One region of the Rhizobium sp. BK008 genome, then DNA from elsewhere that is predicted to be linked to it. Evidence: riboswitches for the same ligand, from Rfam matches in the RefSeq annotation. Region 1 holds a riboswitch; the other holds the start of a gene.
The links. A riboswitch is a leader RNA that binds a small molecule or an ion and turns the genes downstream of it on or off. The one in region 1 is predicted to bind FMN.

Region 1 (5,933 bases):
TCTTTTGCCGACGTTGACCACTTCCTTCGATCAAATGGCAATCACGCTGGACAGGATTGAAGCCGGTCAGGTTCGGGAATTGCTGTTTTTGGGCGTCGTCGGAACCTTTGCTGTCGGCTGGTTATTGCCAAGGCTTCCGGATTTTCAACAGCGTCATCCCTTCATCGACGTGCGCATTTCGACAAACAATAATCGCGTCGACATGGCCGCTGAAGGACTGGATCTCGCCATTCGCTTCGGCAGCGGCTCCTGGCACGGCACGGAAGCCTGGCGTCTGTTCGACGCTCCGCTCTCTCCACTATGCACCCCCAAATTGGCGGAGCGTTTAAGGTCGCCCGCAGACCTGCTCGAGGCGACGCTTTTGCGCAGTTACAGGGCCGACGAGTGGAGCACATGGTTCGCGGCAGCGGATGTTCCTCCTGCGGCGCAGGTCAACGCAGGCATCGTTTTCGACTCTTCCGTCGCCATGACGGAGGCGGCGCTGCAAGGACTGGGAATCGCTCTGGCGCCGCCGTCGATGTTTTCCAGGCACCTGTCGTCAGGGGCTCTAAACCAACCCTTTCCCACGACGATATCATTGGGGAGCTATTGGCTGACCCGACTTCAATCAAGGCCGCCAACGGCAGCCATGCTCGCATTTTCCGATTGGATAATGTCGCAGATGTCTTCCACATCTCAATGAGACCTTCTGGCGCGGAGTCGAGGGACCGGACCGCGAAGATCCATGTGCCCGCTCTCAGGGAACGGGCTTCCTAGGCGACGCAGATGCCCGGCACGGCGACCTTCTGGAAGAGGTGCGGGGAGGCAACGGCCGAGGACGGGTAGGAGGAGAGCTTTGCCCTGAACTCCGGATGCGAGAATGCCGCCCTGAAGTCGGCGGTCGATTCCCAGACGGCATAGTTGAGATAGGCAGGACTTTCGCCGATAGCCCGGTGAAGCTGGGTCGAGATGAAGCCCGGCTGGCGTTTCATGAAGGCCGCATCGGCCTGCCAGGCTTCAAGGAAGGCCTGCTCGTCGGCCTTGTCGAGCGTGAAGATATTGATGAGGACGATCGCGGAAGCATCGAGCGCGATTTGACGATCGATCGGGAAGGCGGGGTCCATCGGACGCATGAGTGACATGGTCGACTCCATCTGAATTGGTTACATGATGTCAATCTGGTGATAAGGACACATATTTCCTTTGACACCATAATGTCAATATAGGTACATGGTGACAAATGCGAGAACCTCAGCGAAGCCCGACCGGAACGGCCTTGACCGACCTCATTCTGGATCTCTTCCGGCTCAACAACCGGATGATCAACGCGGGCGACAAGCTCGTCGAGGGGCTCGGTCTGACGAGCGCCCGCTGGCATGTCCTCGGCACTGTGGCCACGGCAGGCCGGCCGCAGCCGGTCGCGTGGCTGGCGCGCGACATGGGGGCCAACCGCCAGAACGTCCAGCGCATCGTCAACGATCTGGACAAGGAAGGGCTTCTGGCGTTCCAGCCCAATCCGCATCACCGGCGGGCACAGCTCGTCGTGCTGACGGACAAGGGAAAACAGGCATATGAAACCGCCATGCACCTGCAGGCGCCGTGGGTCGACATGCTCTCGGAAGGGCTTCAGGTCGAGGATCTCAAAACCACGCATGCCGTCATGAAGGCGCTGCGCAGCAAACTGGAAGGAAATGGAGATGTTGAAGAGCAGGCCTGATCGCTATGGCGCAATAGCGGTGTCGATCCACTGGCTGAGCGCGGTTCTGATCCTGGCGTTGCTCGGCTCCGGCTTCCGGGCCGCCAACGCCGTGGACGCGGCGACCAAGGCTGGGCTGTTGCGCTTCCACATTCCGGTGGCGGTCATCGTCCTGCTTCTCACGGCTCTTCGCCTTGTCTGGTGGTGGCGTTTCGATCGCAAGCCTGCGCCGGTTAAGGCATCGCCTCGCTGGCAGGCGCGCCTCGCGCGCTTTGTCCACGTCGCCTTTTACGTCTTCATTCTCGGCATGGTCGCCAGCGGCATCGGGATGATGATCCTCAGCGGTGCCGCTCCCGCCGTCTTCGGGGCGCCCGGCGCCATGCTGCCTGATTTCACTGCCTATCCGCCGCGTGGCCCGCATGGGTTAGGCGCCTTGCTGCTTGTCGGCCTGCTGGTCTTCCATGCCGGCGCTGCGCTCTATCACCAACTCGTTCGCGGCGATCACCTGCTGCGGCGGATGTGGTATGGCGGCTGAGGTCGGCTGACGAGGCGGCGAGGGTGTCTGAACCGAGAGCCGCTACGAGGAAGGCAAAGACACGATAAAACGTCTCGGCGCGATGCGTGCCGAGACGTTTGTCAAACGATGTTGCCGTCTGCGATGACGCTGGAGCCCGTGCCTATAGCGGCAACTGCTTGCCGGCCTGTTCGCTGACCATGTATTCGGCGTACCAGTCCGGCCAGCCTTCGTCGTGCTTGCCGCCGTTTCGCTTCTCGTGTTCGCCGTGGGCGGTTGCCGCGCGGCGCAGTGCTGCCGCAAGCTCGGTGGAAGTCGTGAATTTCGTTTCGTCGGCGTCGATGCGTCCGGGCAGCCGCGTGGTGACTTCCTGGAACAGCCAGCCGTTGCCGTCCGGATCCTTGAACGAGGCGAAGGAGCGGTAGCTGCGATGTTCGGGATCGCGGCCTGCGATGCGCAGCCGCCCGAACAGATAGGGCTCGTCCTTGCCGGCATAGACGCCGGCAGCGTCATGAAACATGTCGCTGACCTCGACGCCGCGGGCGATCAGATCGCGACGGGCAGCCTCGATATCGGAGACGATCAGGTAGAGTCCCTGGGCGGAACCCGGGGCTGCGGCGGTGACGTTCTTGCCGAAGATGATCGCGCAGCCGGAGCCGGGCGGGGTAAACTGGATCACTCGGAAATCGGCATCATTGGCAAAGTCGGCGTCGAGCCGCCAACCCAAGCCGTCGTAAAAGCGTTTGGCGCGGTCGACGTCGGAAACGGGGATGACGACCACCTCGAGCTTGGTGTCGACAGGCTGTGATTTTGGGGTTTGCATGGGGGTTTCGCTGCGCAGTGCATTGCTCATCTTCAGCTCCATGGGGTTTGGGATGCGTTAAGAATGGCGATACATGTCAGCAGTCAGTGGACCACAGTGCGGTCGGGCCGTCGAATCAATTATTCTGTCGGATTTGGCCGGTATTGGCGGATTCCGCTGCGACGCAGGGCCTGTCGCTCCGATCCGCGGACGTGTCGTTCCCCACCCTTGGGCGTGTCGTTTCCGACCCGCGGGCGTGTCGTTTCCGACCCGCGGGCGTGTCGTTTCCGACCCGCGGGGTGGCAAGGATCAGTCGATCCGGTGAGGCGGCGGGTTTGTTCCCGCCGTCTTCGTCTCTTGTGTTGCGGCTCATCGAGCCGCGTGCGGGAAGATGGATCCTTCTACGCGGCGAGAGCGGCGCGGGTTTTGCCGATCGTCAGGGCCGCCTTTGCTGCCTCGCGCCCTTTTTCGATGAAGTGCGCACGGTAGATCTGCTTGTGGTGTTCGGTTTCCTGATACTGATGCGGCGTCAGCGAAACCGACAGCACCGGCACGCCGGTATCCATGCCGGCGCGCATCAGCCCATCGACGACGGCCTGCGCGACGAATTCGTGGCGGTAAATGCCGCCGTCGACGACGAAGGCGGCGGCAATGACGGCGCCATAGCGCCCGGTTGCGGCGAGATCGCGCGACAGCAGCGGCATCTCGAATGCGCCGGGAACATCGAACACATCGACCTGCTCGGGCGGAACGAGCTGATAGAAGCCATCAAGGGCGCGGTCGACGATGTCGGCGTGCCAGCTGGCTTTGACGAAGGCGTAGCGGGTGGGTGTCATGGTAATCTCCTTTGGCGAACAGACACATCACCCAAGGCGATCACGAACGTTCCCGACAGCCGCAAGGGCGGCAGGAACGCACGTTCTCTTTCATCCGGACTATGACCGTCGGCTCAGGCATCTCACCTGATCTGCTGACCCTTCCTTAAGAAGGCGCTCGCGGGCTCGCAATCGGAACTGCATACCGCCGGTAGGGACTTTCACCCCGCCCTGAGAACGGCGGCGACAATAGGGGGAAGGCGGCGGGCTGGCAATAGGTCGGAAGTGCTTTCGTGATCGATGAATCTGTCGATGCGGATCAAGGCTCGCAAAGTGGCGGTTTCGTTTCTCCGTCGATGGCGAACAGCCGATGCCTCTTGCTGAGGATGGGCTTGCCCCTACATGCTCGGGTGAGGACATCCACGTCGGAACAACATAACGGAACAGGATACGCCGTCTTCGCCCGAGGCGGGGCAGGCGACAGCCACCATGGGAGGGAGTGATGCCAGAATCTTTCGTCGTTCACCGCGAGGCGCATATCGCGGCGCCGCCGGCTGCGGTGTTTGCGCTGATGACCGATCCGGAGAAGATCCTGCGCTGGATGGGAACGGAAGCGCAGGTCGAGCCGCAACCCGGCGGGCTCTATCTCGTCAATGTCACCGGCGCCCGCTTTGCGCGCGGCTCGTTTCGCGAGGTGGTGCCGGTTCATCGCCTTGCCTACAGTTTCGGCTGGGACGGCAGCGAAGTGGTACCGCCGGGATCGAGCCTGGTCGAGATCGACCTGATCGAGCAGGGCGGCGGAACGCTGCTGCGGCTCACTCATAGCGGCCTGCCCAGCGCCGATCAATGCGCCGGCCATGCGGAAGGCTGGGCCCATTATCTCGGGCGGCTGACCGAGGTCGCCGCCGGGCGTGATCCGGGTCCCGATCCTTTTTACGGCAGGACATGAACGGTTTTGCGCCGGCAGCAGGGTGCCCGGAAGCGTTTGCCGCAGCGGGGAATACTGCCGGCCGGCGCTGCGATCGGCTGTCCGAAAGCGCTTCTTTTGCTCCCGAAAACATGAACGCGCAGTTCATCTCCAGTTCAATTTGGCGCTCCTAAAGTGATTGCGGCTGGATTGAAATGGAGTTCTCGATGAAGGCACTTTCTATCGCGGCTGCCTTGCTTGCCGGCAGCCTCTCGATCGGTACAGCTGAGGCGATGCCGATTGGAACAATCAATGTGCAGAGCAATGTGACGAAGGTCGACTATGCCTGCGGTCGCGGCTGGCACCTGACCCGCTGGGGCGAATGCCGGCGAAACTGGCGCCGCCCGCCGCCAGTCGCTTTCTACGGTGGTCCGCCCCGCTGGGGCTGGGAGCGGCGTCACCGGGATTGGGATGGCCCGCGCTGGCGCCATGAGAGGCGCTGGGATCGCGACCGTCGTTGGCGGGATGATGACTAAACGTCTCGCTTAAAGCGCGTCGCGTCAAACCGGAATCATGCGACGCGCTTTAAGTCTTTGATTTATGCATGTTGTTGTCCCAAAACCGCTGCGCACTTTTGGGCGACATGCATGAGATCGAGATGGACGAAGGCCGGAGCGATTTTCGCCCGGCCTTTTCTGATGAAACGGCTTCGCCGACGCTGACAGGCAGCGTTCTCTGCATTTGTCCGATATGGTCAAATACTGCTGACGAGCCAGTACTTGCCGTCGATCAGTTCTTCAAGCTCGACAGGATCCTTGACGCCGAATTCGAACCATTCGACGAGTTCCTTCGCCTTACGGCTGCTCTCCTCCGCCGTCAGCTCGACCTGATATCTTTCGCACCATCGCCGGAGGATCGACGTCAGCAGCGTCATGTCATCCCCATCCAGCGGATCTTTCGGCCAGAATATCGTGCCCATCGTACCCCTCAATCACACGATGACGAACGATCCTATAATGGAATCAAAGTCGCGCAAGTTTAAAGTGTTTATTTTTTGTTTTCCACCGCGCTGGACGGTTTTCGACAGGCGATGCGGACGCCTTTTACAGGCGTCGGACTGGGTCGCTGAAAAACGTCTCCGCGATCACCCCGGCGATATCCTTGCGGACGTCCACGTCGGCATGCGATGTTGAGCGATGGATCTGCCGTCTCCCCTTGCC
Region 2 (5,933 bases), 1.3 Mb from region 1:
GATCCGTGCGCTCGAAGAGGTCATGGGTTCCGACAAGCAGATCATGCTGGTGACGCAGATCAACGCCAGTGACGACGATCCGGATCCGTCCGCGATTCACAATGTCGGCACCGTGGCGAACGTGTTGCAGCTCCTGAAGCTGCCCGACGGCACCGTCAAGGTTCTGGTCGAAGGCCGCGCCCGCGCCGAGATCGACACCTATACCAGCCGCGAGGATTTCTATGAGGCGCTCGGCCATGTGCTCGAGGAGCCGCATGACGATCCGGTCGAACTGGAAGCCTTGTCGCGTTCGGTCGTCTCCGAATTCGAAAGCTATGTGAAGCTCAACAAGAAGATTTCGCCCGAAGTGGTCGGCGCCGCCAGCCAGATCGACGACTATTCCAAGCTCGCCGATACGGTCGCCTCGCATCTGTCGATCAAGATCACCGAGAAGCAGGAGATGCTGGAGACGACCAGCGTCAAACAGCGCCTCGAAAAAGCTCTCGGCTTCATGGAAGGCGAGATCTCGGTCCTGCAGGTCGAAAAGCGTATCCGCTCGCGCGTCAAGCGCCAGATGGAGAAGACCCAGCGCGAATATTATCTTAACGAGCAGATGAAGGCGATCCAGAAGGAACTCGGCGACGGCGAGGAAGGCCGCGACGAGATGAGCGAGCTGGAAGAGCGCATCTCCAAGACCAAGCTGTCCAAGGAAGCCCGTGAAAAGGCCGATGCGGAACTGAAGAAGCTGCGCCAGATGAGCCCGATGTCGGCGGAAGCCACCGTCGTGCGCAATTATCTGGACTGGCTGCTCGGCATTCCGTGGGGCAAGAAGTCGAAGATCAAGGCCGATCTCAACAATGCCGAGAAGATCCTCGAAGCCGATCACTTCGGTCTCGACAAGGTCAAGGAGCGCATCGTCGAATATCTGGCCGTGCAGGCCCGCGCCACCAAGATCAAGGGCCCGATCCTGTGCCTCGTCGGCCCTCCGGGCGTCGGCAAGACCTCGCTCGCCCAGTCGATCGCCAAGGCGACCGGCCGTGAGTATGTCCGCATGGCACTCGGCGGCGTTCGCGACGAAGCCGAAATCCGCGGTCACCGCCGCACCTATATCGGCTCGATGCCCGGCAAGGTCATTCAGTCGATGAAGAAGGCGAAGAAGTCCAACCCGCTCTTCCTGCTCGACGAGATCGACAAGATGGGCATGGACTTCCGCGGTGATCCGTCCTCGGCTCTGCTCGAAGTGCTCGATCCGGCGCAGAACTCGACCTTCATGGACCACTACCTGGAAGTCGAATACGACCTGTCGGACGTGATGTTCATCACGACGGCGAATACGCTGAACATTCCAGCACCCCTGATGGACCGCATGGAAATCATCCGTATCGCCGGCTACACCGAGGATGAAAAGCGCGAGATCGCCAAGCGGCACCTGCTGCCGAAGGCCATCAAGGAACATGCGTTGCAGCCGGAGGAATTCTCGGTCAGCGACGACGCCCTGATGGCGATCAGCCAGCAGTACACCCGCGAAGCCGGTGTCCGCAGCTTCGAACGCGAATTGATGAAGCTCGCCCGCAAGGCGGTCACCGAGATCATCAAGGGCAAGACGAAGTCCGTTCACGTGACGGCCGCCAACATCTCCGACTATCTGGGCGTCCCGCGCTTCCGCCATGGCGAAGCCGAGGGCGAGGATCAGGTCGGCGTCGTGACCGGTCTTGCCTGGACGGAGGTCGGCGGCGAGCTGCTGACCATCGAAGGTGTGATGATGCCGGGCAAGGGCCGCATGACGGTCACCGGCAATCTGAAGGACGTCATGAAGGAATCGATCTCGGCAGCGGCCTCCTATGTCCGCTCGCGCGCCGTCGATTTCGGCATCGAGCCGCCGCGCTTCGACAAGAGCGACATCCACGTGCACGTGCCGGAAGGCGCGACACCGAAGGACGGCCCCTCGGCCGGCGTCGCCATGGCAACCGCGATCGTCTCGATCATGACCGGTATCCCGGTGAGCAGGCATGTGGCCATGACCGGTGAAATCACCCTTCGCGGCCGTGTGCTGCCGATCGGCGGTCTCAAGGAAAAGCTGCTCGCAGCGCTTCGCGGCGGCATCAAGAAGGTGCTGATCCCGGAAGAAAACGCCAAGGACTTGGCGGAGATTCCGGACAACGTGAAGAACAACATGGAGATCATCCCGGTATCCCGCATGGGCGAGGTGATCAAGCATGCGCTGATCCGGCGGCCGGAGCCGATCGAATGGGACGGCACGGTGGAAACGCCCGTCATCGCAACGGTCGAAGGCCTCGATGAGACGGGCGCAACCATAGCGCATTGAGTGGCCTGTGCCACATTTATGCCCCATTGGGACAAAACACGCAAAAAGGCTGGCGGAAACGCCAGCCTTTTTTGTGAAAACGTCATGTAGACGCTTGCTTTTCCTTGATTTGCAGGGCTTTTGGGTTTCCGGCGGGCCTGATGAAACCTATTCTGCGCCTAGCTTACATTTGAGTCGTTTCATACCATTTAGAAAGGGGTGGAAACATGAACAAGAATGAACTCGTGTCCGCAGTAGCCGAAAAGGCAGGACTGACGAAGTCTGACGCGGCTTCCGCTGTTGACGCGGTTTTCGACGTTGTCCAGGCTGAACTCAAGAACAAGGGCGACATCCGCCTCGCGGGTTTCGGCAGCTTCACCGTTTCTCATCGCGCTGCAACGAAGGGCCGTAACCCGTCCACGGGCGCTGAAGTCGACATTCCGGCTCGCAACGTGCCGAAATTCACGCCCGGCAAGGGCCTGAAGGATGCCGTCAACGGCTGATCTGAGATTATCCGCCAACCGGAAACGAGACCGGTTGTGCAGGATTTGAGAGGGGGTTCGGCTTGCCGGACCCCTTTTGCTTTGCCGGACCTTTTTGCTTTGGTTGATCTTGCCGCCGCGCGGGCTTTGATCTACGACATTTCTGTTCTCAGGGCGGGGTGAAACTCCCCACCGGCGGTAAGGGTCTACAGCGCCGCGCGTCTTTTCAGACGCGCAAAGGACGCTGTAGCATTTTAAGTTGCTGCATAATTTTTCCCTTAAATCGGTTCCGATTTAAGGAAATTATCCAGTAGGCTCAAGCCCGCGAGCGCCTTCTCTCATGTCGAAGCGGGGGAGGGGTCAGCAGATCCGGTGCGATTCCGGAGCCGACGGTTAAAGTCCGGATGGAAGAGAATGAGTGTCGGCTGTGCGAAGGGCAGGGGTCTGCCCCGTGTCGCTTGGTCGTGGCTCATGCGTCCTGATTTATGTTGGTCCCTGGTTTCGGATGAGAGACATGAATCAGACTTCCCTAGCCGCAGAGCCGTCTCGCGCCGTTGTCGGCGCCCTCTGGATGGTCCTTGCCGGCATTGCTTTTTCGCTTCTCAACGTCGTCACCCAATGGCTGACGATGAAGCTTGCCTTCCCCTCGGCCCCGGCCGCCTTCTGGCAATATGGCTTCGCTTTCCTGTTCTCGCTGCCCTTCCTTCGCAGGCTCGGCCTTGCGGCGATGCGCACGCGCTATCCCTGGCGTCACCTGGCGCGCGTCGCACTTGCCGCGCTCGGCGTCGAGGCCTGGATCGCCGGCCTTGCTTCGGTGCCGATCTGGCAGGCGATCGCATTGGTGATGACCTCACCCTTCTTCATCATTCTGGGCGCCCGGCTTTTCCTTGGCGAGCGCGTCGGCCCGGCCCGCTGGGCGGCGACCGCGGCCGGTTTCACCGGAGCGATGATCATTCTGCAGCCCTGGTCGGACGGTTTTGGCTGGGCGGCTCTCCTGCCCGTGCTCTCGGCGCTATTATGGGGCGCCTCGTCGCTGATCACCAAGAGCCTGACGGGCATCGAACGACCGGAGACGATCACCGTCTGGCTGCTCGTGCTGCTGACGCCGATCAATGGCGGGCTGGCGCTCGCGGCAGGCTTTGCCGTGCCGACCGGGGCGACCCTTGCCCTGTTCCTGCTGGCGGGGCTTTTGACCGCGGCAGCCCAGTATTTCCTCACTCTTGCCTATGCCGCAGCCGATGCCGCCTATGTCCAGCCTTTCGACGATCTGAAGCTGCCGTTGAACGTGCTGGCCGGTTGGCTGTTCTTCGGTTATGCGCCGGCGGGTTATCTCTGGTTGGGAGCGGCTCTGATCCTCTCCGCGTCGCTTTTCATCATGCGAAACGAGATGCGCAGGGAGCGCAAACCCGCCTGAGGTGATCCGGCGAAAAATGCCGCCTCTGTCATGCCTCTGTCATGCCGCTCCCGCAGAAAACTCATGTTTCGAATATTCGACACATGGGGGATTTCATGACCATTTCATCGCGCAAGGCAGCGCTTGCTGCCGTGCTTCTCGCATCCGTCGCCTTTCCGGCCGCGGCCGAACCAGTTTTCAACCGCATCGCTTCCTTCCCGGTCGCCCAGAACCTGCCTGATGACAAGGACAAGCTGTCGGTCAGCTCCGCCGAAATCATCACTGCGACCGACGACGGCAACACGCTGATCTATAGCGACAGCCCGCTCGGCGCGATCGGCTTCATCGACATCACCGACGCCAAGGCTCCGAAAGCCGGCGGCGCTGTCATGATGGACGGTGAGCCGACCTCGGTCACCTCGAGCGCCGGCAAGGCGCTCGTCGCCGTCAACACCTCCGAAAGCAAGGCAAAGCCCTCGGGGCGTCTCGCGATCGTCGATGTCGCGACCAGGAAGATCGAGAGCACTTGCGATCTCGGCGGCCAGCCGGATTCGATCGCCCTCAACAAGGACAAGACGCTCGGCGCCATCGCCATCGAAAACGAGCGTGACGAAGAGGTCAATGACGGCAAGATCCCGCAGATGCCGGCCGGCGACCTCGTCGTCTTCCAGGTCAGGAACGGCACCGTCGATTGCGGCACCATCAAGCATGTGGCGCTGACCGGCCTTGCCGGCGTCGCCCCGGAGGATCCGGAGCCGGAATTCGTCGCCTTCAACGGGTTGAACGAGATTGCGCTGACGCTGCAGGAAAACAACGAGATTGTCATCATCGACGCCAATACGGCCGCGGTGAAGACGCATTTCTCCGCCGGCAGCGTCGATCTGACCGGCATCGACACCAAGCGTGACGGCGCCCTGAAATTTTCAGGCGAATCCAAGGGCGTGCTGCGCGAGCCCGACGCCGTGAAGTGGCTCGACGACAACCGCCTCCTCGTCGCCAATGAAGGCGACTACCAGGGCGGCTCGCGTGGTTTCACCATCTTCGACAAGACGGGCAAGCTTCTCTACGAATCGGGCGCATCCTTCGAACGCGCTGTCGCCCATATCGGCCACTATCCGGAAAGCCGGTCGGGATCGAAGGGCGTCGAGCCCGAAGGTCTCGAAGCCGCCAAATTCGGCGACGAGCAATATTTCTTCCTGCTCGCCGAACGCGCCTCGGTCGTCGGCGTCTATAAGGATACCGGCGCCGATCCCGAACTCGTCCAGTTGCTGCCGTCCGGCATTTCGCCGGAAGGCGCGATCGCCATTCCTGCGCGCAATCTGCTTGCGACCGCCAACGAACTCGACCTCGGCAAGGACGGCGGTGCGCGCTCGCATGTGATGATCTATGAGCGCTCGGAAGGCGAAAAGGCCTATCCGCAGATCGTCTCCGCCGACAAGGACGGCAATCCGATCGGCTTTGCAGCTCTTTCGGGTCTTGCTGCCGTTCCGGGCAAGCCGGGCATGCTCTATGCCGTCAGCGACAGCGTTCTCGGCTCGCAGCCGACGATCTACACGATCGATGCCAGCAAGAAGCCGGCCGTCATCACCGAGGCCCTTGTCGTCAGGCGTGACGGCGCTCCGGCCCAGAAGCTCGACATCGAAGGCATCGCGGCTGCCGCCGACGGCTCCTTCTGGCTCGCCTCGGAAGGCTACAGTGAACGTCTCGTTCCGCACGCCCTCTATAACGTCAATGCCAAGGGCGACATCAAGGCCGAGATCGCCCTGCCGAAGGA

Region 2: it holds a riboswitch for FMN, as region 1 does, so the genes downstream of both, FHT69_RS10090 (DMT family transporter) here and FHT69_RS03720 (6,7-dimethyl-8-ribityllumazine synthase) in region 1, are expected to answer to the same signal.

Annotation. Positions count from the first base shown of each region.
Region 1 covers NZ_JACIFK010000001.1:784,517-790,449, forward strand. The annotation lists gene FHT69_RS03695 (LysR family transcriptional regulator) at 1-682, shown strand, start outside; gene FHT69_RS03700 (antibiotic biosynthesis monooxygenase) at 753-1,121, opposite strand; gene FHT69_RS03705 (MarR family winged helix-turn-helix transcriptional regulator) at 1,220-1,696, shown strand; gene FHT69_RS03710 (cytochrome b) at 1,677-2,210, shown strand; gene FHT69_RS03715 (VOC family protein) at 2,353-3,042, opposite strand; gene FHT69_RS03720 (6,7-dimethyl-8-ribityllumazine synthase) at 3,393-3,827, opposite strand; FMN riboswitch at 3,906-4,049, opposite strand; gene FHT69_RS03725 (SRPBCC domain-containing protein) at 4,309-4,755, shown strand; gene FHT69_RS03730 (GCG_CRPN prefix-to-repeats domain-containing protein) at 4,941-5,249, shown strand; gene FHT69_RS03735 (hypothetical protein) at 5,468-5,692, opposite strand; gene FHT69_RS03740 (adenylate/guanylate cyclase domain-containing protein) at 5,910-5,933, shown strand, end outside.
Region 2 covers NZ_JACIFK010000001.1:2,047,416-2,053,348, reverse strand. The annotation lists gene lon (endopeptidase La) at 1-2,305, shown strand, start outside; gene hupB (DNA-binding protein HupB) at 2,512-2,787, shown strand; FMN riboswitch at 2,928-3,186, shown strand; gene FHT69_RS10090 (DMT family transporter) at 3,281-4,180, shown strand; gene FHT69_RS10085 (esterase-like activity of phytase family protein) at 4,276-5,933, shown strand, end outside.